One region of the Cellulomonas sp. P4_H12 genome, then DNA from elsewhere that is predicted to be linked to it. Evidence: riboswitches for the same ligand, from Rfam matches in the RefSeq annotation. Region 1 holds a riboswitch; each other region holds the start of a gene.
The links. Region 1 has a riboswitch for S-adenosylmethionine ahead of AC1DQC_RS17315 (ABC transporter permease). Riboswitches for the same ligand answer to the same signal wherever they lie in the genome.

Region 1 (5,583 bases):
CGGCGTGGCGACCGTGCCCAGCAGCTCGCCGGTCGCCAGGTCCTCGGCCACCCAGACCTCGTGCTCGCGCGCCCGGGTGGCGACGTCGGCGAGCGACGCGCGGTAGTCGTCCGGCAGCTCGTAGTCGTGGCCGTACGCGTCGAGGGTGAGCCGCGCGACCCGCTCGTGCTCGTGCGGCGCGACGAGCCGGACGCGCAGGCCGGTGCTCGCGCTCACGAGAAGTACGCCTCCACGTCCAGGACGCCGCCGGCGTCGTCGAAGTCCTGCTGCACGGCCGCGCGCAGCGCGGGGTCAGCCAGGTAGTCCAGCGCGGTGAGCGCCAGGCCGACCGCGCCGTCGACCGCGGCGGCGTCCCCGCGCGGGCCGCCGGCCACGTCCGCGAACTCGCGCGTGTGCAGGGCCACGTCGGGGTCGCTGACGGCGATCATCGGGTGGATGCCGGGCAGGCGGACGCTCACGTTCCCGAAGTCGGTCGACGCGGCGAGGATCTCGGGCACGACGCCGCCCGCCAGCACGGTCCGGCCCTGGCCCGCCTGGTGCACCGCCCAGCGCTCCGCGAGCGGCGAGTTGGTCCGGACGGGGAGCGTGAACGGCGCGGCGTCCCAGACGAGCTCAGCGGTGGTGCCGGTGGCCAGGGCCGCACCCTGCGCGATGTCCGCGAGCCGCTGCGACAGGTCCTTGAGGGTGACCGGGCTGGCGGACCGCACGTAGTACTCCACGGTCGCGCGCTCGGGCACCACGCTCGGGCGGGTGCCGCCCTCGTGGACCACGCCGTGCACGCGGTCGCTCGGCGGGAGGTGCTGACGCAGCATCGCGACGGCCTGGTAGTTCAGGACGACGGCATCGAGGGCGTTGCGCCCCATGAACGGGCTCGCCGACGCGTGCGCGGCGACCCCCTGGTAGGTCACGCGCAGCTGCCGACGACCCAGGAACGGGTGGTCGACCACGTCGAACCCGAACGGGTGGACCATGAGCGCGGCGTCCACGCCATCGAAGAACCCGTTGCGCGCCAGGATCTCCTTGCCCGAGCTGCCCTCCTCGGCGGGCGTGCCCAGCAGCAGGACCCGGCCCGGCAGCTCGAGACCGTCCGCGACGGCCTGCCGCAGCGCGAGGAACGCCCCGACCGCGGCCGCCGCGATGAGCTGGTGMCCGCATGCGTGACCGACGCCGGGCAGCGCGTCGTACTCGGCCAGGATCGCGATCGTGGGACCGGCGTCCTGCCGCGCGGCGCCGTCGTCCGGTCCGTCGGCGGTCAGCCCGGCGCGCAGGGACGTCGGCAGGCCGTGCGAGCCCACCGTAGCGGGCACGCCGTGCCGACCCAGGAGCTCCGCGATCGCGGCGACGGAGCGGACCTCGCGGAACGCCTCCTCCGGGTGCGTGTGGATCGCGTGGGCCAGGTCGAGCGCGTCGGACTCCCCCGCCTTGGCCGCGGCCCGCACGAGGGCGCGCGACGCGTCGTCGGCCCCCGGGAACGGCGACGTCAGAGGGACGAACGACGCGCGCCGCCGCTCGGTGAGCGCGTGCAGCTCGTCGAGGAAGGCGGTGGACGGGGTGGTCATCCGACGGGCGCCTCGGCCGGCAGCCCGGCGTCCTTCCACGCGGGGAAGCCACCGTCGACGTGCACCACGTTGGTGAAGCCCCTGGCCCGCAGCTCCGCGGCCACCGGCCCGGACCCGCGCACCGAGCCGCACACCACGACGATCGGCGTGTCCAGGGACACGACGGGCGCGTGCCGGGTGGCCGCCGTGAGGTCGAACTCCTCGTCGATCGCGTACCGGTCGCCGACGGTGGCGCCCGGGATGGCACCCGTGCGGGACCGGCCGGCCTCGCTGCGGACGTCGACGAGAAACGCCCCGGCGGCCACGCGCTCGGCGGCCTCCGTCGGGCTCACGACGGGTGCGAGCGCGGCGGCCTCCTCGAGGCTCAGGTGCTCCGCGGGCGCGCCCGGCCGGGAGGTGGTGTCGGTCATGGGTTCTCCTTCGGGTGCGGGCCCAGGGCCCTCGTGGCGCCGGAGCGTCGAGGACCGCGCGGTCGATGTCAACGATCGCGAGCGGCTTCTCACATGGCGGATTCGCTGTCCATCTGATGAGAAGGCCCAGCGGACCGTTGACGACGCCCGGCCGCGTGCCTACCTTCGCCGCGGTCTCGAGCCCCGACGACAAACCCTGGTTGGTCGGGCAGCAACCCTTCCGGTGACGGGGTGCTCCAGGTGACGACCCGGCACGGCGCCCGCCGTGCAAGCACAGACCGCAGATCGAGGACCCCGATGCGCGCCTCCCCCCGGGACCACACATGAACCGCTACGTGACCGCCCGCCTGGGACAGGCGCTGCTGGTGCTCTGGGCGGCCTACACGGTGTCCTTCGTCGTGCTGTACGCGCTGCCCGGTGACCCGGTCTCCCTGATGTACGGCAGCGAGTCGTCCGACGTGACGCCCGAGCAGCTGGACGCGCTGCGCGCGCAGTACGGGCTCGACCAGCCGCTGCCGGTCCAGTACGTCACACGGCTCGGCGCGCTGCTGCGCGGCGACCTGGGCACCTCGGTGGTGCTCCACCGCCCGGTGACCGGCCTCATCGCCGAGGCGGTGCCGCCCACGGCGGCCATCGCGCTCGCCGCCTTCGTGCTCGCGCTCCTGCTGGGCGGCGGCCTGGCGATCCTGGCCACCCTCGTGCGCGGTCGCGGCCTGTCGAACCTCCTGCTCGGCCTGCCTCCGCTCGGCGTGGCCATCCCGTCGTTCTGGTTCGCCCTGCTGCTCGTGCAGTGGTTCTCGTTCGCGAACCCGATCTTCCCCGCCGTCGGCAACAAGGGGTTCGCCTCGATCGTGCTCCCGGCCGTGACGCTCGCCGTGCCGACGGCGGCGCTCATCGCGCAGATGCTGTCGCGGTCGCTGCGGCACACCCTCGGCCAGCCGTACGTCGACACGGCGCGAGCCAAGGGCGCCGGGCCGGCGCGCGTGCACTTCCGGCATGCCCTGCGCAACGCCTCGCTCCCGGCGCTGACCGTGGTGGGCCTGGTCATCGGCGAGCTGCTGGCCGGTGCCGTGGTCACCGAGACCGTGTTCTCCCGCGCGGGCATCGGCCGGCTGACGGCCACGTCGGTCAGCGCCCAGGACATCCCCGTGGTGCAGGGCATCGTGCTGTTCGCCGCGGCGGTCTTCGTGCTGGTCAACCTCGCGGTCGACCTGCTCTACCCGCTGCTCGACCCCCGGATCGTGCGGCGCTCCCGGCCGACGAAGGCCGCCGTACGTGCCCCTCTGGTCGAGCCCGTGACGGCGGGGGCATGACATGACCGACCTGCTCAACCGCAAGCTCGCCCCGGACGAGTTCGCCGCCACCTCGCACGACCGCCTCGCGGACGCCCTGCGCGACCGCCAGGACGCGGAAGGGCCGGGCCGGTTCGCCTGGCTGGGCGAGCTCGGTCGCCGGCCCGGCCTGCTGCTGGCGATCGTCTGGCTCGCTCTCCTGCTCGTCGCGGCCTTCGCTCCCCACGTCCTCGCGCCGGGCGACCCGCTCGTCGGGGTGCCCGCCGACAAGCTGCAGCCGCCGTCGGGCGCGCACTGGTTCGGCACCGACCAGCTGGGCCGTGACCTCTACACGCGGGTGGTGCACGGCACGCACCTGACCCTCGAGGCCGCGCTCGTCGCGGTCGGCGTCGGCCTCTTGGTGGGGGCGCTCGTGGGGCTGCTCGCCGGGTTCGTCGGCGGGCTGTTCGACGACGTCGTCATGCGCGCCGTCGACGTCCTCCTGTCCATCCCGGCGCTGCTCCTGTCGCTCGCGCTCATCACGGCGCTCGGCTTCGGCACCGTCAAGGTCGCGATCGCCGTCGGGCTGGCCAGCGTCGCCACCGTCGCCCGCATCATGCGCTCGGAGGTGCTGCGCGTCCGGTCGTCGGTGTACGTCGAGGCCGCGCACGCCGGCGGCAGCCGCTGGTGGTCGGTGCTGTTCCAGCACGTGCTGCCCAACGCGGCGGGCCCGGTCGTGGTCCTGGCCGCCCTGCAGCTCGGCGCGGCGATCCTGGCCGTCTCCGCCCTCAGCTTCCTCGGCTACGGCGCCCCGCCGCCGGCACCCGAGTGGGGCGCGCTGGTGTCCGGGGGTCGCGACTACCTGCGGACGTCCTGGTGGCTCACCACGCTGCCCGGCCTGACCATCGCGATCAGCGTGCTGGCCGCCGGCCGCATCTCCCGCGCGGTCGACCGTCCCGACGGGGGTGCGGCATGAGCGAGCGCCTGCTCACCGTCACCGACCTCGCGGTCGCCTACCGGGCCCGGCGCGGCACCGTCCGCGCGGTCCGGGACGTGTCGCTGCACGTCGACGCGGGCGAGACCGTGGCCGTCGTCGGCGAGTCCGGCTCCGGGAAGTCCACCACCGCCGCGGCCGTCGTCCGGCTGCTCGCCCCCGCCGCCGTCATCGACCACGGCAGCATCGACCTGCTGGGCCACGACATGGCCCGCGCCTCGCAGCGCGAGCTGCGCACGGTCCGCGGCCTCCTGGTCGGCCTGGTGCCGCAGGACCCGACCGTGTCGCTCAACCCCGTGACCCGCGTGGGCGAGCAGGTGGCCGAGGTCCTGCGGATCCACGGCCTCGCGGACCGCAAGAACGCCGCGATCGAGGCCGTCGAGGCCCTGCGACGCGCCGGTCTGTCCGAACCCGAGGTGCGGGCGCGCCAGTACCCGCACGAGCTCTCCGGCGGCATGCGGCAGCGCGTGCTCATCGCGATCGCGCTCGCCGCGCAGCCGCGCCTGCTGGTGGCCGACGAGCCGACCAGCGCCCTCGACGTCACCGTGCAGCGCCAGATCCTCGACCACCTCGAGCAGCTGACGACGGGCACCGGCACCGGCGTCCTGCTCATCACGCACGACCTGGGCGTCGCCGCGGACCGCGCGGACCGGATCGTCGTCATGTCGCAGGGGCGGGTGGTCGAGCAGGGCACCCCCGACCAGGTGCTCGGCTCGCCGAGCGACCCGTACACCCGCGCGCTGCTCGCCGCCGCGCCGAGCCTGCGGGGCGCGCGGGCCATCGCCGCCCCCGCGCCCGCGAGCGCCGTCCCCGCGCTCGAGGTCCGGCACCTGACCAAGGAGTTCGCGCTCCCCCGGTCTGCGGGGGGCGGAACGTTGCGGGCGGTCGACGACGTGTCGTTCGTGCTGCCGCGGGGCCGCACCCTCGCGCTCGTCGGGGAGTCCGGGTCAGGCAAGTCGACGACCGCGCGCCTCGCGCTGCGGCTCGCGGAGCCCACGTCGGGCTCGGTGCTGGTGGACGGGGCGGACGTGACCCACACCCGCGGGGCAGCCTTGCGGCTGCTGCGGCGACGGATGCAGGTGGTCTACCAGAACCCGTACGCATCGCTCGACCCGCGCTTCTCGGTGCAGCGGATCATCACGGAGCCGCTGCAGGCGTTCGGCGTGGGGTCCCGCGCGGAGCGTGCCACCCGGGCGGCCGAGCTGCTCGACGTCGTCGCGCTGCCCCGCACCGTGCTGCACCGCCGCCCCGCCGAGCTGTCCGGCGGTCAGCGCCAGCGCGTCGCCATCGCCCGGGCGCTCGCGCTCCACCCGGAGCTCGTCGTGCTCGACGAGCCGGTGTCCGCGCTC
Region 2 (5,583 bases), on a different contig from region 1:
AACTCGCCCATCGCCTCGGCGAACGCGCGTCCGTGCGGGTAGCCGGTGTCGCCCGAGCGCATCGCGTCGTGCACGGCACGGATCACGGGCTCGGGCTGCGGGACGTCCATCTCGGCGACGAACAGCGGCAGCACGTCGGGCGGGTAGGCGCGCCACTTCTCGCTGGTCCGGCGACGGAGCTGGTCGAGCGGGACGGTGTCGAAGATCGTCACGCGCCGACCCTAGGACGCACGACGGCCCCGGACACCTTGGCGATGTCCGGGGCCGTCGTGGTGAGGATCAGAGCGTCGCGCGCACCTTCCGCGTCGCCTCGAGGATGTGCTCCAGCGACGGGGCGACCTCCTCGTAGCGGCGGGTCTTCAGGCCGCAGTCCGGGTTGACCCAGAGCTGGTCCACGGCGATCGCCTTGACGGCCTCGGTGAGCAGCTCCTCGACCTCGGCCTCGCTGGGCACGCGGGGCGAGTGGATGTCGTAGACGCCCGGGCCGATGCCGCGCGGGTAGCCGGCGGCCGAGATGTCGCCCAGGATCTCCATCTTGGAGCGGGCGGCCTCGATCGACGTCACGTCGGCGTCGAGCCCGTCGATCGCGCCGATGATCTCGCCGAACTCCGAGTAGCAGAGGTGGGTGTGGATCTGCGTGTCGGGGCGGACGCCGGCCGTGGACAGTCGGAACGAGCGGACCGACCAGTCGAGGTACGCGGGGTGGTCCTCGACGCGCAGGGGCAGCAGCTCGCGCAGCGCGGGCTCGTCCACCTGGATCACGGCGATGCCCGCCGCCTCGAGGTCGGCGATCTCGTCGCGCAGGGCGAGGCCGACCTGGTTGGCGGTGTCACCCAGCGGCTGGTCGTCGCGGACGAACGACCACGCGAGGATGGTGACCGGGCCCGTCAGCATGCCCTTGACCGGCTTCTCGGTCAGCGACTGCGTGTACGACGACCACTCGACCGTGATCGGCTTCGGCCGCGAGACGTCGCCCCACAGGATCGACGGGCGCGTGCACCGCGAGCCGTAGGACTGGACCCAGCCGTTCTGCGTCACGGCGAACCCGTCGAGGTTCTCCGCGAAGTACTGCACCATGTCGTTGCGCTCGGGCTCGCCGTGCACCAGCACGTCGAAGCCGATCTTCTCCTGCAGCTCGACGACGCGGCGGATCTCCGCCTTCATCTCCTCGTCGTACTGCTCCTCGGTCAGCTCGCCCTTGCCGAACGCCGCGCGGGCCGTGCGGATCTCGGTGGTCTGCGGGAACGAGCCGATCGACGTCGTCGGCAGCGGGGGCAGGTTGAGCCGGGCGGCCTGGGCGGCCTTGCGCTCGTCGAACGAGCCCCGGCTGAACGCCGCCTCGTCGAGCGCAGCCACGCGGTCCCGGACGGCCGGGTTGACGACGCCGGGCGCCGTGCGGCGCGAGGTCGCCGCGTCGGACGCGGCGAGCAGCTGCTCGTGGATGGCCTCGCGGCCCTCGGTGAGGCCCTCTGCCAGGGTGACGACCTCGACGACCTTCTCGTCGGCGAACGCGAGCCACGTCTTCAGCGTGGCGTCGAGGTTCGGCTCGTCCTCGAGCGTGTGCGGGACGTGGAAGAGCGACGTCGACGTCCCGACCGTGACGGCGGCGGCGCCGAGGCCCTCGAGCTGCTCGAGGATCTGCAGCTTCGCGTCCAGGTCGGCGCGCCAGATGTTGTGGCCGTCGATCACGCCGGCGACCAGCGTCTTGCTCTCGAGGCCGGGCACCTTCTCCGTCGGCGCGTGGCCGCGGACCAGGTCGATGCCGATGGCCTCGATGTCCGTGGCGGCGAGCACCGGGAACGCCGCGCCGAGGTCGCCGTACGGCGCCGCGACGAGGATGGCCGGGCGGTCCGTCAGGTCCGTCGCCAGGGCGCGGTACGCCTCGATGACGGCGGCGAGCAGCTGCTCGGCGGGGACGGCGATCGAGTCGGAGACCAGCGCGGGCTCCTCCAGCTGGACCCAGGTGGCGCCGGCAGCCGCGAGCGCCTGGAGCAGCTCGGCGTAGACCGGCAGCAGGTCGGCCAAGCGGTCGATCGGCGCGAAGCCCTCGGGGGCGTCCTCGGTCGGCTTGGCCAGCGCGAGGTAGGTGACGGGGCCGACGAGCACCGGGCGCGTGAGCACGCCGTCGGCCAGGGCCTCCGCGAACTCGCGGACGGGGCGGTCGCTCGCGAAGCGGAACTCGGTCTCCGGGCCGATCTCGGGGACCAGGTAGTGGTAGTTGGTGTCGAACCACTTGGTCATCTCGAGCGGCAGGTCGTCGCCGCGGCCGCGGGCCACGGTCGAGTAGCCGGCGAGGTCGAGCGCACCGTCGGCCCCGACGACGTCCGCGAAGCGGGCCGGCACGGCACCCACCACGGCGGTCGCGTCGAGCACGTGGTCGTAGAACGAGAAGGCGCTCGGGATAGCGGGCACGTCGGTGGCCAGGCCCAGCTCGGCCAGACGGGTGCGGGTGCGGCGTCGCAGCTCGGCGGCGGTGGCCTCGACCTCGTCGGCCGTCGTGCGGCCGGCCCAGAACGCCTCGAGGGCCTTCTTCAGCTCGCGACGGGGGCCGATGCGCGGGTAGCCCAGCACGGAGCTGGCGGGGAATGTCGCAGTGCTCATGTGTTTCTCAGTCCCTCGGGGGTCGGGCGGGTGCCGTGTCCTGCGGCCATCCGGCCAGGTCGGGAGCTGTCCGAGCTCCGCCGTCGAGGTGTGCACCCTCGAGCAGGTCAAGTGCGGCATGGTGCTGGTTGAACGTGTACAGGTGGACGCCGGGTGCCCCGCCGTCCAGGACGCCGTTGACGAGGTCGACGCTGGCGCGGATCCCCCGGCGGTGGCGGTCGAGCTCGTCGTCGGCAGAACCCAGCAGGTCCAGGAGAGTGCGCGGCACCGGGACGCCGGTCAGCTCCTGCACCCGCAGCAGGCGGGCCGGGTCCGTGGTCGGGATGATGCCCGGGATGATCGGGATGGTCACGCCGGCCTCACGGGCCTCCGCCACGATACCCAGGTAGTCGTCGGCGTCGAAGAACACCTGCGTGATCGCGAAGTCGGCGCCGGCCTGCTGCTTGGCCAGCAGCGAGGCGACGTCCTGCGCGCGAGTGCCCCCGGTCGCGTGGTTGCCGCGCGGGAACGCGGCGACGGCGACCGACAGCGGCCGCACGCGCGCCCGGACGGCCTGCGACGGGCTGTCGGCGCAGCGCTGGGCCTCGATGTCCCGCAGCAGCTCGACCAGCTCGCCCGCGGTCTGCAGCCCGTCGGGGTGGGCCGCCCAGTCGCTCTGGTCGGTGGGCGGGTCGCCACGCAGCGCGAGGAACGACCGCAGGCCCTCGTCGAGGAACTCCCCGACGATCTCCGTGATCTCCGCGCGGGACGTGCCGACGCAGGTCAGGTGGGCGATCGGGTTCAGCGTCGTCTCGCGGAGCAGCCGGCGGACCAGCGCGCGCGTGGTGACCCGGGTCTTGCCCGAGGCGCCGTAGGTGACCGAGACGAAGTCGGGGTGCACCGACTCGAGCGCCTGGATGGTGGCCCAGAGGCGCGGTGCGGCGTCGGGGTTCCGGGGCGGGAAGAGCTCGAACGAGATCGTGGGGCGGTCGTTCGCCGACTGCGGGCGGGCTGCGGGTGCGGCGTGCAGGCCGGGCGTGCGGGGCTCCACGGCGGCGGCGCTCATGGCGCGGCCGGCGGGGTCGTCGGCACCGGTGCGGTGCGGGGACACGTGGTCTGCGGGGACATCGCTCACTCCATCGTCCCTGGCGGAAGCACCCACACCCTCGGCGGGGAGGGGGGTTGCTGCGGCGTCGTCGAGCCAGGTCTCTCGGCCGCTCTGGATGGTAGGCGCGATGGTAGACCGACGATCACATGCTGGGCAACCGTGCTCGGCCCGTGAGACGACGTTGTCCGCGTGCCGTCACGCGGGCGCGCCGCAGCGCGGGCGCGGCCGTCCGGAGCGGGCGCGTCAGTGCGGGCGGCGCGGGGACAGGGTCCCCGGCTGCAGGCGGCTGCGCTGCGACGGCACGTCGAACCACGAGTTCGGCGAGCCGGCCGGGACGGACAGCAGCCCGTCCTGGACGGCCGCGAGGATCCCCGCGTCGGGAACAGCGTTGTCCGCCAGAGCTTCCGCCGCCGCGCGCGCGGCATCACGCCGGGCGTCGTGGTTGGGCATCTCCGTCATGGCCCGCACTGTAGTCCGCGTCACACCGCGTTCCGAGGGGTGGACGGGAGCGTCACCCGGCAGGAGTAGTGCTCACCCGGGCGGGTGACGCGGCGGTCGCCGACGGGCACGTGGCCAGGTGGTCGTCGACCACCCCGCAGGCCTGCATGGCCGCGTACGCCGTGACGGGTCCGACGAACCGGAAGCCGAGCGACTTGAGCTCGGTGGCGAGCGCGCGCGACTCGGGCGTCTGGGCGGGGACGTCGGCCCAGGTCAGGGGTCGGACGTGGGCGGCGCGGTCGGGCGCGTGCGACCAGAGGACCGCGTCCAGGGTGCCCCCGGCGGCGTGCAGCTCCCGCAGCGCGCGGGCGTTGGCGATCGTCGCCTCGATCTTGGCGCGGTTGCGCACGATGCCCGCATCGGCCAGGAGCCGCGCCACGTCGTCGTCGCCGAAGCCGGCCACCACCTCGGGGTCGAACCCCGCGAAGGCGTCGCGGAAGGCAGGCCGCTTGCGGAGCACCGTGATCCAGGCGAGGCCGGACTGGAAGCCCTCGAGCGCGAACCGCTCGAAGAGCGCGTGCTCGTCGTGCACGGGCACGCCCCACTCCTCGTCGTGGTAGCGCTCGTAGAGCGGGTTGCCGTCGCCGAAGCAGCGGCCGGTGCGCAGGGCGTCAGGCGAGGTCATGCGTCGAGTCTGCCCGGCGCCGCCGACACCGGTCCGAGCGGGTGTGCGGACCGGGTGGCTGTGGGCGGCTCACTGCGCCGCGAGGGCGATGAGGCGTTCGATGCCGTCGAGGATCAGGGTGGTCCCGAAGTCGAGGCCGTCGCCGTCTCCCGCCCGGTCGTCGAGACCGAAGGAGAACGCGCCCTCCTCGGCCGCCCGGAGCAGCGCGGGGTGCGCCGACGGCGACGCCAGGACGCCGATCAGGTCGCCCAGGTCGGGTGCCTCGTCGGCGCCGTCGGCAGCGCCCACGGTCGCTGTGCGCCGGCCGTCCGACAGCTCCTCGGTGACGCGCAGCTGGTCGAGGGCGTGCGTGGCGAGCAGGCCGATCGCCCCGACCTTCTGCCGCTCGGACAGGGGCGTGTCCTCCAGGGCCGAGAGCATCCCCTCCATCCAGGCGAGGCGGCCCGGACCCACGGCGTGCAGCACCGTGGTCGTGCGGGCCAGCCATGGGTGGGCACGCAGGATCGGCTGCTGGACCGCGAGGATCAGCTCGAGCCGCGGCCGCCAGCCGCCGACGTCCGGACCGAGGACCGGTGGACGCCCGGCCGCGCGGTCCGACATCAGCGCGAGCACCTCGTCCTTCGAGGACACGTACCGGTAGAGCGACATCGTCGTGAAGCCGAGCGACTCGGCCAGCCGGGCCATGGAGACGGCGTCGATGCCCTCGGCGTCCGCGAGCGCGATACCCGCGTCGGCGATCTGCTCCAGAGTGAGGCTCGGGCGGGGACCCGGC
Region 3 (5,583 bases), on a different contig from region 1:
GACGTCCGCGCTGCTCGGGTCGGCGGCGCCGCCGCTCGTCGTCACGCAGGAGCAGCCCGCGCACTTCGCGCTGCGGTCGGGCACGCCCGACGACTGGCCGAGCTTCACGCACCGCCCGCTCGGCGACCACCCGTGGCCCAGCGGCACGTACGGGCTGGGGACCCCCGGCGAGGGGATCAAGGTCGGTTTCCACGCCGTCGGACCCGTGACGCACCCGGACCGCCGCACGTTCACGCCCGAGCCGGCCCAGCTGGCGCTGCTGCAGGAGTACGCGGCGCAGTGGCTGCCCGGCGTCGACGCCTCGACGCCGGCGCCGATCTCGTGCACGTACACCACCACCCCCGACCACGACTTCGTGCTCGACCGCCGCGGCCCCCTCGTGGTCGCCGCCGGCTTCTCCGGCCACGGCTTCAAGTTCGCCCCCGCGATCGGTCGCGTGCTGGCCGACCTCGCCGAGGAGCGCCCGGGCGACCCCGTGTCGGCCTCGCACCCCGCCTTCCACCTGTCCCGCCCCGTCCTGCAGGAGATCCGATGACCCGCCGTGCCGTCCCCCTGTCCGTGCTCGACCTCGCGCCCGTCCCGGAGGGGAGCACGGGCGCCGACGCGCTGCGGTCCGCCGTCGACCGCGCGCGGCTGGTGGAGCGGCTCGGGTACCGGCGGGTCTGGTACGCCGAGCACCATCTGGCCGCGGGCGTCGCGTCGTCGACGCCCGGCGTGCTCGCGGCGCTGACGGCGAGCGCCACCTCGACCATCCGCGTCGGGTCCGCCGCCGTGCTGCTGGGGTCCACCAGCCCGGTCGTCGCGGCCGAGCAGTTCGGGACCGTCGCCGCGCTGCATCCGGGGCGCGTCGACCTCGGGCTGGGTCGGGCCTCGTTCCCGCCGCCGAGCAAGGAGGGTCCGTCGGCCCCGCGCCCGCGGGTCGCACCGTCGGAGGCCCGCGTGGTCGACGGGTTGCTCGTGCCGGCCGCGCCGCCGCTGAACTACGCCGACCCCGACCCCGCCCTGCGCGCGCGGTTCGTGGCCCACCAGGAATTCCTCGGCGCCGGCCGCACGCCGGCCCGGTTCCGCGACGAGCTGGCCACGGTTCTCGCGCTGCAGGCCGGGACCGCCACGGCGGGCGACCGCGGGGTGACCAGCCCGGCGGTCGAGGGCTCGGACGTGGCGCTGTGGGTGCTCGCGTCGAGCGCGGGGGAGAGCGCGCGCGTGGCCGGTGAGCTCGGCCTGCCCCTCGCCGCCAACTACCACGTGAGCCCCGCGACGGTGCTCGACACGGTCGAGGCCTACCGCGCGGCGTTCGTTCCCGGGGTGCTCGACGAGCCGTACGTCGTCGTGTCCGCCGACGTGCTGGTCGCGGAGACCGAGGCCGCGGCCGTCGCGCTCGCCGACCCGTTCGGCGAGTGGGTGCTCTCCATCCGCGCGGGCCTCGGCGCGGTCCCGTACCCGCGGCCCGGCACGACCACGCCGTTCGAGCTGCGCGAGGAGGCCGAACAGGCGCTGCTGCGCGACCGGATCGACACCCGGATCGTCGGCGACCCCGACGCCGTCGTCCGGGGCCTCGACGCGCTCGTGCGCGCGACCGGCGCCGACGAGCTCCTGATCACGACCATCACGCACGACCCGGCGGACACGGCCCGCTCGTACGAGCTGCTCGCCCGCGCGTGGGGCCCGACTGATGACGAGCTGGTGGGCGCCCTGGCAACGGCCAGCTCCCGCTAGAGCGCGGACGTCAGCGCGCGCCAGAAGGCCCCCGGCATCCGATGCCGGGGGCCTTCTGCGACGGGTCAGACGGCCGTGTGGTCGCCGATCCGGTGGTACGTGCGGTCGTGGTAGACGAGCGGGAGGGCCTCGTCGGCGATGCCGTGCGCGAGCGCCCGGACGGACACCAGGTAGGAGCCGCCGACGGGGACGCGCTGCACGACGCGCCCGCGCACCCAGGACACGGCGCCGTCGATGACCGGCTCGCCGGTCTCCAGGGCCGTCCACCCGCCCGCCTCGAACCGGTCGATGCCGCTCGTCGCGAACCGCGCGGACACGTCGTCCTGCCCGGAGGCCAGGAAGCTGATCGCGAGCGTGCGGGCCGTCGAGAGGGCCGGCCACGACGAGGAGGTCGAGGCGAGCGAGAACGCGAGCAGCGGCGGCTCGGCGGACACCGAGATGACGGAGGTGGCGGTGAAGCCGACGGGCCGGCCCTCGTCGTCGAGCAGCGTCACGACGGCCACCCCGGCGGGGTGGCGGCGGAAGACGTCCTTGTAGGCCTGCGGGCTGAGCTGCGGCTCGTCCTGCTGGGTGAGGTCGGCGTCGAGCACGCGGAGGATCTCGGCGGTCATGCGGTCAGCGCCGCGACGTCGAGGGCCGCGCGCAACGGGCCGTACGCGCGCTCGAGCCAGCGGTCGATGACGGTGTCGAGGTCGGCGAGGTCGGCCTCCGTGACCGCGAGTGCGCGCGTGGGCACGGTCGCGCCGAGCTCGACGAGCAGGGGTCGCAGGTGGACCTCGCCGGCGAGCAGGTGGGCCGGGCCGCCCGAGACGACGAGCGGGACCGCCACGACGCCGGCCAGTGCGTCGGGGCCGTACAGGTCGAGGAAGGACTTCAGCAGGCCGGTGTACGTCGCCTTGTAGACCGGCGTCGCGACGACGAGCAACCGGGCGCCCGACACGGTCGCGAGGGCGGCGTCGAGCAGCGAGCGGTCGGCCGTGAAGAGCTGGTGACCGATCGTGGCCAGGTCGACGGTGGTGACGTCCACGCCCTCGGCGAGCCGGTCCGCCACCTGCACGGCGGCGGCGAGGGTGCGCGACCCCGGCCTCGGGTTGCCCACGAGGGCGACGACGTCGGGAACTGGCTGGTGGACCACGGTGGAGCTCCTTCTCGCTGCACGCTTGCCGCACCGGTCGGTACGGCCAGGTCATCTCCCGGAGCACCCCGTCGTGGAGGGGTTGCTGACCAGCGAGCCGGGGCTTCGCGCTGGTGCTCGTGACCTAGGGCGGAGTTGTAGCAACGGGCCGCCGCCCGGCAAGGGCTTCGCCGGAGAATCCCGAATGACGGACAGCGGAGGGGGACGGGCGTCGCGAAGAACCGGAAGGATGCGTGTCGAGAACGTGCGAGCGGCTCCGACCCGTGGGTGACAGGCCTGACCGGAGCCCGACGAACGGGAGTGCACCGTGAAGTACATGCTGCTGATGAACTACTTCATCGAGGGCGTGCCGCCCATCGACACGTGGGCGCCGGAGGACGTGCGGCGCCACATCCAGTTCCAGCAGGACCTGGGTGCGGAGCTGGTGACCAGCGGGGAGTTCGTCGACGGCCAGGGGCTCGCGTGGCCGGACACCGCGAAGTTCGTGCGGAGCGACGGGGTGTCCACGCCGGTGATCGTCGACGGGCCGTTCGCCGAGTCGAAGGAGTTCCTCGCGGGCTACTGGACCGTCGACGTCGAGGACGAGGCGCGGGCCATCGAGATCGCGGCCACGGCGTCGGCCGCACCCGGACCGGACGGCGTGCCGCTCCAGCAGGTGTTCGAGGTCCGCGCGCTGATGGCGGCGCCCTCCCCTGAGTGACCAGCCGAGCGTCGAGGACCTGTTGCGCGTGCTCGCGCCGCAGGTCCTCGGCGTGCTCGTCCGGCGGTCGGGCGACCTGGCGGACGCGGAGGACGCCCTGCAGGAGGCGCTGCTCGCCGCGACGACGCAGTGGCCGAGCACCGGCGTGCCGGACAACCCGCACGCCTGGCTCGTCGTCGTGGGGCAGCACAAGCTGGTCGACCGCTACCGCAGCGAGGATGCGCGGCGCAGGCGCGAGGAGCTCGTCGCGACCATGGACCAGGGCGTCGACGCGCTGCAGTCCGACGACTCCCTGCTCCTGCTCTTCGGCTGCTGCCATCCCGCGCTCAGCCCGGCGTCGGCCATCGCCCTGACGCTGCGCTCGGTGGGCGGGCTGACGACGGCAGAGATCGCGCGGGCGTTCGTCGTGCCGGAACCGACGATGGCGCAGCGACTGAGCCGGGCCCGCCGGACGCTGCGGGGGCTGGACGGCCCGTTCCGCATGCCGTCGGAGGCCGAGTACGCCGAGCGGCTCCGGGCGGTGCTGCGGGTGCTCTACCTGATGTTCAACGAGGGGTACGCCAGCAGCACGGGGACCGCGGTGGCCCGGGCCGACCTGGCCGGCGAGGCGCTGCGACTGACGCGCGACCTGCACGCGAGCCTTCCCGACGACGCCGAGGTGGCCGGCCTGCTCGCGCTCGTCCTGCTCACGGACGCGCGCCGGCCCGCGCGCACGGGTCCCGGCGGGGAGCTGGTCCCGCTCGCCGAGCAGGACCGCAGCCTCTGGGACCGGTCGATGATCGACGAGGGCGTCGCGCTGGTCGAGGCGGCCCTGGTGCGCGGCGCGATCGGCGAGTACCAGGTCCAGGCCGCGATCGCGGCGGTCCACGACGACGCGAGGAGCGCCGACGAGACCGACTGGCCCCAGCTGCTCGCGCTCTACGGGGTGCTCGAGCGCCTGACGGGCAACCCGATGGTCACGCTGAACCGCGCGGTCGCGCTCGCCATGGTCGAGGGCCCGGAGGCCGGCCTCGCGCTGCTGGCGACGCTGGACCAGCCTCTGGCGGGCCACCACCGGCTCACCGCGGTGCGCGGTCACCTGCTCGAACGGGCGGGGCGGCCCGCCGAGGCGGCCGAGGAGCTCCTGCTGGCATCGCGGCGGACCACCAGCCTGGCGGAGCGGGACTACCTGCGGCTGCAGGTGGCGCGCCTCCGGCACGGTTGAGAGCCTGGGCCCCGTGAGCGTCGACGAGCACATCCTCCTGTCGCCTGCCGTCACCAACCTGCGCGACATCGGCGGCCGCCCCACCGCCGACGGGAGCACGGTGGCGACGGGGATTGCGTACCGCTCGGCCGAGCTCGCGGACACCGCGGCGACCACCGACGACGCCCTCGCACGGCTCGGCATCCGCACGGTGGTCGACCTGCGGACGGCCGACGAGCGGGCGGGCCGGCCCGACCAGCTGCCCGCGGGCGCGACGCTGCTCGTGCTCGACGCGCTCGCCGACCTGCCCGGCGGCACGGCTGCCCAGATCCCGCTGCTGCTGGGCGGCGGCGACACCGACGCCCTCGCCCAGCTCGACCTCGCCGGACAGATGGTGGACGTCTACCGGCACCTGGTCGTCGGGGAGTCCGCCCGCACGGCGTACGCGGCGCTCGTGCGCACGGTCCTCGACCCGACGCGCACCCCGGTGCTCTTCCACTGCACGGCGGGCAAGGACCGGACCGGGTGGGCGGCGACGATCCTGCTGCTCGCCGCGGGCGTCGACGAGGCGGGAGCGCTCGACGAGTTCCTCGCGGTCAACCCCGCCGTCCGCGAGACGTTCGCCCCCCTGCTGCAGCAGCTGGCCGCCGCGGGTGGCGACCCCGAGCTGTTGCGGCCGATGCTCGAGGTCCGCGCCGAGTACCTGCAGGCCGCCCTCGACACCATGCACGAGCAGTTCGGGTCGTTCGACGGCTACCTGCGGGACGGGCTGGGCCTCGGCGACGTGGAGATCGAGGCGCTCCGCAGGACGCTGCGCACGAACGGGTGACGTCGGGCCCACCGTTGGAC
Region 4 (5,583 bases), on a different contig from region 1:
CTCTTCGCCCGATCCGGTCCGCCCGGATGCACCCGGGCTCCGTCAGCTCGCGACCTCGGCCTCGGGCTCCTTCGCGGCCGCGAAGACCCCCGTCGCCACGACGGCGAAGGCCACACCCCAGGCGGTCAGGCCGGCGAAGACGCAGACCGCGCCGACCGCGACGAACAGCGCCGCCTGCGCGGCGACCCGCGGTCCGCTCCGGAGCCGGTGCGCCGACGTCGGTGCCATCCAGCGCGCCCAGATCCCGATCGCGACCGCGTCGAACGCGACCGCGAGCCCGATCGACGCCCACGTGCTCGTGCCGAGCCGCCACCCGGCCACCGCCAGCAGGGCGATCATCGCGAGCTCGCACAGGAACGCGAGGGCGCCGAACACCCCGACCCGAGGGACCATGCTGCCGGCCTCCGGGATGGCGGTCAGTCGTCCAGGGCGGGGCCGCAGGCGGCTGCCGCGGTCGCGGCCAGGTGGTCCAGGCCGTGGACCGCGAGCAGCGGACGGGTGTCGTCGACGACCGCCCAGCAGCCGTCGATCACCTCGTACCGGACGGCAGGGCCGTCGGCCAGGTACCGGGTCAGGGCCTCGACCAGGCGGTCGACCGCCTCGCTCGTGGTGCCGACGCCCACCGAGGCCCGGATGGCGCCGCCGGACGCGCCGAGGTGCGCGAGCAGCGGGTGGGCGCAGAAGCGGCCGTCGCGCACGCCGATCCCGTGCTCGGCGGCGAGGTACGCGGCGACCAGGCCCGGGTCGTGGTCCGGCACGGTGAACGTGAGGACCCCGACGGGCGCGGCCGAGTCCGGCCAGATGCGCGCGATCTCGACGCCGTCGATGGCCGCCAGCCCCTCGACGAGGCGCGCCCGGAGCGCCTCCTCGTGGGCGGCGAGGGCGCCGGCGGGGAGGGCCGCCAGCTGGTCGCACGCCTCAGCCAGCGCGATCGCGCCGAGGACGTTGGGCGAGCCCGCCTCGTGCCGCGCGGGCGCCGGCTGCCAGACCGTCCGATCGGTCCGCACGTCGCGCACCGCACCTCCCCCTGCGAGGTACGGCGTGCCTGTGTCGAGCCAGTCGCGGCGGCCGACGAGGGCCCCCGCGCCGAACGGTGCGTACGTCTTGTGGCCGGAGAACGCGACGTAGTCGGCGTCCGTCGCGGTCAGCGAGAAGCCCCGGTGCGGGACCAGCTGCGCGCCGTCGACCGCCACCCGGGCGCCCTCGGCGTGGGCCAGGGCGACGACCTCGTCGATGGGCAGCGCCTCCCCCGTCACGTTGGACGCGCCCGTGATCGTGACCAGGGCATACGGCTGCCGGGCGAGCTCGGCGCGCAGGGCGTCGAGGGTCGCGGCGACCGTGTCCTTGATGGGCAGGATGGTCGTCCGGTTGCCGTGCCGCTCCGTCGACTGCACCCAGGGCAGCAGGTTGGCGTGGTGCTCGACGTCCAGGACGAGGACGCGGCCACCGGCGGGCACGACGCCGGCCAGCAGGTTGAGCGAGTCGGTGGTGTTGCGCGTGATGATCGCGACGTCGGCGGGACGCGCCTCGACGAACCGGGCGATGGTCTGGCGCGCGGACTCGTACAGCGCCGTGGACACCTGGGACAGGTAGCCGGCACCGCGGTGCACGGACGCGTAGAGCGGCAGCACCTCGGTCACGCGCGCCGCGACGGCCTCGAGCGCGGGGGCGCTGGCGGCGTAGTCGAGGTTGGCGTAGACGCGCTGGGTGCCGTCCACCAGCGGGACGGTGGTGGTGCCGCCGACGACCGGGAGCAGGGCCCCCACCTCGTCGACGGAAGCACACGAGGCGCGCTCGGCGGTGATGGTCATGGAGGTCCTCCGACACGATCCGGGGGGACACCTCGACAGGTGGAACCCCGCGCTTGCCGAGCCCCGGACGGGACGCGGCCAGGTCGTCACCCGGGGCACCCCACCGCGGAGGAGGGTTGCCGGCCAGCGAGCCGGGGCTTGACGCTGGCGCTCATGACCTGCAACGAGGGTCGCGGCACCCCGCGCCGCCTGTCAACGCACCGCGCGGTTCGTCTCGCCTACCGGGACGCCTTGTCCACCAGTTGGTTTCGACGAGCCCGGCACGCGTAGCATCACCGGCACCATCCAGAGCGGCCGAGAGATCTGGCTCGACGACGCCGCAGCAACCCGCGGGCACACACTGTGCCCGGCCGAGGGTGCTACCGCCAGGACCGATGAGACGAGGATCTGCATGAGCTACGCCGGCGACCTGACCCCCCAGCAGGCCTGGGACCTCCTCACCTCCGACGAGAACGCCGTGCTCGTCGACGTGCGGACCGACGCCGAGTGGCGCTACGTCGGCATCCCCGACGGCGCCCGGATCGGCGGCCGCTCGGCCCTGGTCGAGTGGGTGTCGTACCCGTCGGGACGGCCCAACCCGCAGTTCCTCAAGCAGCTGGCGGACGCCGGCGTCACGGCCGGCCGCCCGGTCGTCTTCCTCTGCCGCTCGGGCGTGCGCTCCGTCGCCGCCGCGCAGGCCGCGACGTCCGCGGGCCTCGGCCCGGCCTACAACGTGCTCGAGGGCTTCGAGGGCGACGTCGGCTCCGACGGCCACCGCGGACACACGGGCTGGCGCGCCGCCGGTCTGCCCTGGCGGCAGGCGTGAGCGCCCGGCGCGTCCCCGGCCCCGGGGACTGGGACGACCGCCGCGCCCCGCGCGCCGACCTGCGGCCCGACACCCTCGCCGTGCGCGGCGGCCTCGTGCGCTCGCAGTTCAACGAGACGTCCGAGGCGCTCTTCCTCACGCAGGGCTACGTCTACGACGCCGCCGCCGAGGCCGAGGCCGCGTTCGCCGGCGAGGCCGACCGCTTCCTCTACTCGCGCTACGGCAACCCGACGGTGTCCACGTTCGAGGAGCGCCTGCGCCTGCTCGAGGGCGCCGAGGCCGCGTACGCCACGGCGTCGGGCATGTCCGCGGTCTTCACCTCGCTGGCCGCGATCGTGAGCTCCGGCTCCCGCATCGTGTCGGCACGCGCGCTGTTCGGCTCCACGGTCGTGATCTTCGACGAGATCCTGGCCAAGTGGGGCGTGCGCACCGACTACGTCGACGGCCACGAGCTCTCGCAGTGGGAGGAGGCGCTGTCGACGCCCGCGGACGTGGTGTTCTTCGAGACGCCGTCCAACCCGATGCAGGACCTGGTCGACATCGCCGCGGTCAGCCGGCTCGCGCACGCCGCGGGCGCGACCGTGATCGTCGACAACGTCTTCGCCACGCCCGTGCTCTCCCGCCCGCTCGAGCTCGGTGCCGACGTCATCGTGTACTCCGCGACCAAGCACATCGACGGGCAGGGGCGCGTGCTCGGCGGCGCGATCCTGGGCACCGACGAGTACATCCACGGGCCCGTGCAGACGCTCATCCGGAACACCGGGCCGTCGCTGTCGGCGTTCAACGCGTGGGTGCTGCTCAAGGGCCTGGAGACGCTGTCGCTGCGCGTCCGGCACCAGACCGCGTCGGCGCTGCACGTCGCCACGTGGCTCGAGGAGCAGCCCGGCATCTCGCTCGTCCGGTACCCGTACCTGGCGTCGCACCCGCAGCACGAGCTCGCGCTCGCGCAGCAGTCCGGCGGCGGCACGGTGGTCACGTTCAACCTCGCGGTCCCCGACGGCGCGCAGCCCGACGTCGCCAAGAAGGTCACGTTCGGGGTGCTCGACGCGCTGCGGATCGTCGACATCTCGAACAACCTCGGCGACGCCAAGTCGATGGTCACGCACCCGGCGACCACGACCCACCGCAAGCTCGGGCCCGAGGGCCGCGCTGCGGTGGGCATCGCGGAGACGACGGTCCGGCTCTCGGTCGGTCTGGAGGACCCCGCGGACCTCGTCGACGACCTGGCGCAGGCGCTCGACACACTCGCCGGCTGACACCTCCCCGGCCTGCGCGGCCGCGCGCGGAACACTGGCGCCATGAAGGCGTCGTCGTCGCTGTCCAGGCTGATCGTCGGGGCGCTGGCGGGCGTCCTGGTCGGCATCGTCGTCGGCTGGACGTCCGCCGTGGCGGCGGTGCTGGCCGGCTGGGCGACCGTCGCGGCCGTGTTCGTCGTCTGGACCTGGGCGGCGGTCGCTCCGATGGGTCCCGACGACACCGCCTCGCACGCCACGCGCGAGGAGCCGACGCGCTGGGGCGCGCACGCGGTCGTGCTCTTCGCGGCGCTCGTCACGCTGGTCGGCGTCCTCGTCGTGCTCGTCGAGAAGAACATCGGCCAGCTGCTGCCGACCATCGCCGTGCTCGCCAGCGTCCTCACGTCGTGGGCCGCGATCCACACGGTGTTCGCGCTGCGGTACGCGCGGATGTACCTGACCGACGGCGCCGGCGGGATCGACTTCCACATGCGCGAGGCGCCGCGGTACACCGACTTCGCCTACGTCGCCGTCACCGTCGGCATGAGCTTCGCCATCTCCGACACCGACCTCGGGTCGTCGGCGATGCGGCGGACCGCGCTGGGCCACGCCCTGCTCAGCTACCTGTTCGGGACGGTGATCATCGCTCTGCTGGTCAACCTCGTCGCGTCGATGTGACCGCTCAGAGCTGGACGGTCTCGTTCTCGCCGCCGTCGTAGCGCTCGCCGGTGACCTTGGCCTTGACCAGGCTGAACGCTGTCGTCAGGCGGCCGCCCTTGGCGTGCCAGTACTCCGCCGTCTCGCCGCGGAGCACCACCAGGACCACGCCCGGCGTCTCCGGACCGTCCGGGAACCAGGCCTCGGCCGAGGTGCCCCACAGCTCCTTGATCTTGGCGCGGTCCCGGACCACCTCCGCGCGACCGGAGACCGAGACCCAGGCCGTCGAGTCCGCGAAGGCCGCGTTGGCCGGGCTGCCGCCCTCGACCTCGTGCACCTTGTGGCTGCCCTCCTCGGCGAAGAACCAGAGGTCCCCGTCGAAGTCCACGTCCTGCACGCCCATGGGCCGGCTCACCAGCGAGCCGTCGGCCGACACCGTGGTGAGCATCGCGATCCGCGCGTCCTTGATCAGTTCCGCGACCTTGGCCTGCTGGTCCTCGTTCGTCATGGGTTCCTCCTCGGGTGGCTCGCCCGCGGGGCTGCTGACCGCGGCGGCCGGGCCACCGTAGGCACGCCGCGCTGCTACCGCATGTCGGAGGCGCGCGGGATGCTCGGTCCATGACGGACAGCGACTACGACGCGATCGCCGACGACCTGGTCGCCCGCGGCGCCACCCGCGCGCAGATGATGGGCCGCCCGATCCTCAAGGTGGGGTCGACCATGTTCGCCGGGCACGTCGGCGGCGACCGCCTGGTGGTCAAGCTCGGCCGGGACAGCGCCGAGCACGCGGAGGCGCTGGCGCTGCCCGGCGCGACCGTCTGGTCACCGGGCGACAGCGGGCGGCTGTTCTACGACTGGGTCGCGCTGCCCGCGTCGGCCGAGGACGAGTGGATGAGGTACGCGGAGATCGCGCGGGTGCGCGCCTCGACGGGCTAGCGCACCCACTGCTCCCCGGCCTCGACCGCGACCGTCAGCACGTTCTCCGGCGGCGGGATCGGGCAGGTGGCGAACTGCGTCAGGCCGCACGGCAGGTTCGACGCGCGGTTGAGGTCGAGCGTGACCGTGCCGTCGTCGGCCA

Region 2: it holds a riboswitch for S-adenosylmethionine, as region 1 does, so the genes downstream of both, AC1DQC_RS18510 (methylenetetrahydrofolate reductase) here and AC1DQC_RS17315 (ABC transporter permease) in region 1, are expected to answer to the same signal.
Region 3: it holds a riboswitch for S-adenosylmethionine, as region 1 does, so the genes downstream of both, AC1DQC_RS18890 (NADPH-dependent FMN reductase) here and AC1DQC_RS17315 (ABC transporter permease) in region 1, are expected to answer to the same signal.
Region 4: it holds a riboswitch for S-adenosylmethionine, as region 1 does, so the genes downstream of both, AC1DQC_RS00270 (aminotransferase class V-fold PLP-dependent enzyme) here and AC1DQC_RS17315 (ABC transporter permease) in region 1, are expected to answer to the same signal.

The regions. Positions count from the first base shown of each region.
Region 1 is NZ_JBFUKJ010000035.1:24,641-30,223, reverse strand. Features, by position in the region: gene AC1DQC_RS17330 (GNAT family N-acetyltransferase) at 1-216, opposite strand, end outside; gene AC1DQC_RS17325 (M20 family metallopeptidase) at 213-1,559, opposite strand; gene AC1DQC_RS17320 (rhodanese-like domain-containing protein) at 1,556-1,969, opposite strand; SAM riboswitch class IV at 2,142-2,249, shown strand; gene AC1DQC_RS17315 (ABC transporter permease) at 2,293-3,282, shown strand; gene AC1DQC_RS17310 (ABC transporter permease) at 3,284-4,216, shown strand; gene AC1DQC_RS17305 (dipeptide ABC transporter ATP-binding protein) at 4,213-5,583, shown strand, end outside.
Region 2 is NZ_JBFUKJ010000043.1:9,927-15,509, forward strand. Features, by position in the region: gene AC1DQC_RS18500 (MalY/PatB family protein) at 1-212, opposite strand, end outside; gene metE (5-methyltetrahydropteroyltriglutamate--homocysteine S-methyltransferase) at 280-2,601, opposite strand; gene AC1DQC_RS18510 (methylenetetrahydrofolate reductase) at 2,609-3,646, opposite strand; SAM riboswitch class I at 3,714-3,810, opposite strand; gene AC1DQC_RS18515 (hypothetical protein) at 3,932-4,147, opposite strand; gene AC1DQC_RS18520 (DNA-3-methyladenine glycosylase I) at 4,200-4,811, opposite strand; gene AC1DQC_RS18525 (TetR/AcrR family transcriptional regulator) at 4,881-5,583, opposite strand, start outside.
Region 3 is NZ_JBFUKJ010000047.1:4,594-10,176, forward strand. Features, by position in the region: gene AC1DQC_RS18875 (FAD-dependent oxidoreductase) at 1-535, shown strand, start outside; gene AC1DQC_RS18880 (LLM class flavin-dependent oxidoreductase) at 532-1,716, shown strand; gene AC1DQC_RS18885 (flavin reductase family protein) at 1,782-2,327, opposite strand; gene AC1DQC_RS18890 (NADPH-dependent FMN reductase) at 2,324-2,851, opposite strand; SAM riboswitch class IV at 2,868-2,976, opposite strand; gene AC1DQC_RS18895 (YciI family protein) at 3,168-3,551, shown strand; gene AC1DQC_RS18900 (RNA polymerase sigma factor) at 3,580-4,755, shown strand; gene AC1DQC_RS18905 (tyrosine-protein phosphatase) at 4,769-5,563, shown strand.
Region 4 is NZ_JBFUKJ010000001.1:47,442-53,024, reverse strand. Features, by position in the region: gene AC1DQC_RS00275 (YrdB family protein) at 43-393, opposite strand; gene AC1DQC_RS00270 (aminotransferase class V-fold PLP-dependent enzyme) at 417-1,811, opposite strand; SAM riboswitch class IV at 1,856-1,970, opposite strand; SAM riboswitch class I at 2,090-2,192, shown strand; gene AC1DQC_RS00265 (rhodanese-like domain-containing protein) at 2,203-2,616, shown strand; gene AC1DQC_RS00260 (O-succinylhomoserine sulfhydrylase) at 2,613-3,872, shown strand; gene AC1DQC_RS00255 (DUF1345 domain-containing protein) at 3,915-4,526, shown strand; gene AC1DQC_RS00250 (pyridoxamine 5'-phosphate oxidase family protein) at 4,531-5,013, opposite strand; gene AC1DQC_RS00245 (hypothetical protein) at 5,124-5,441, shown strand; gene AC1DQC_RS00240 (DUF1684 domain-containing protein) at 5,438-5,583, opposite strand, start outside.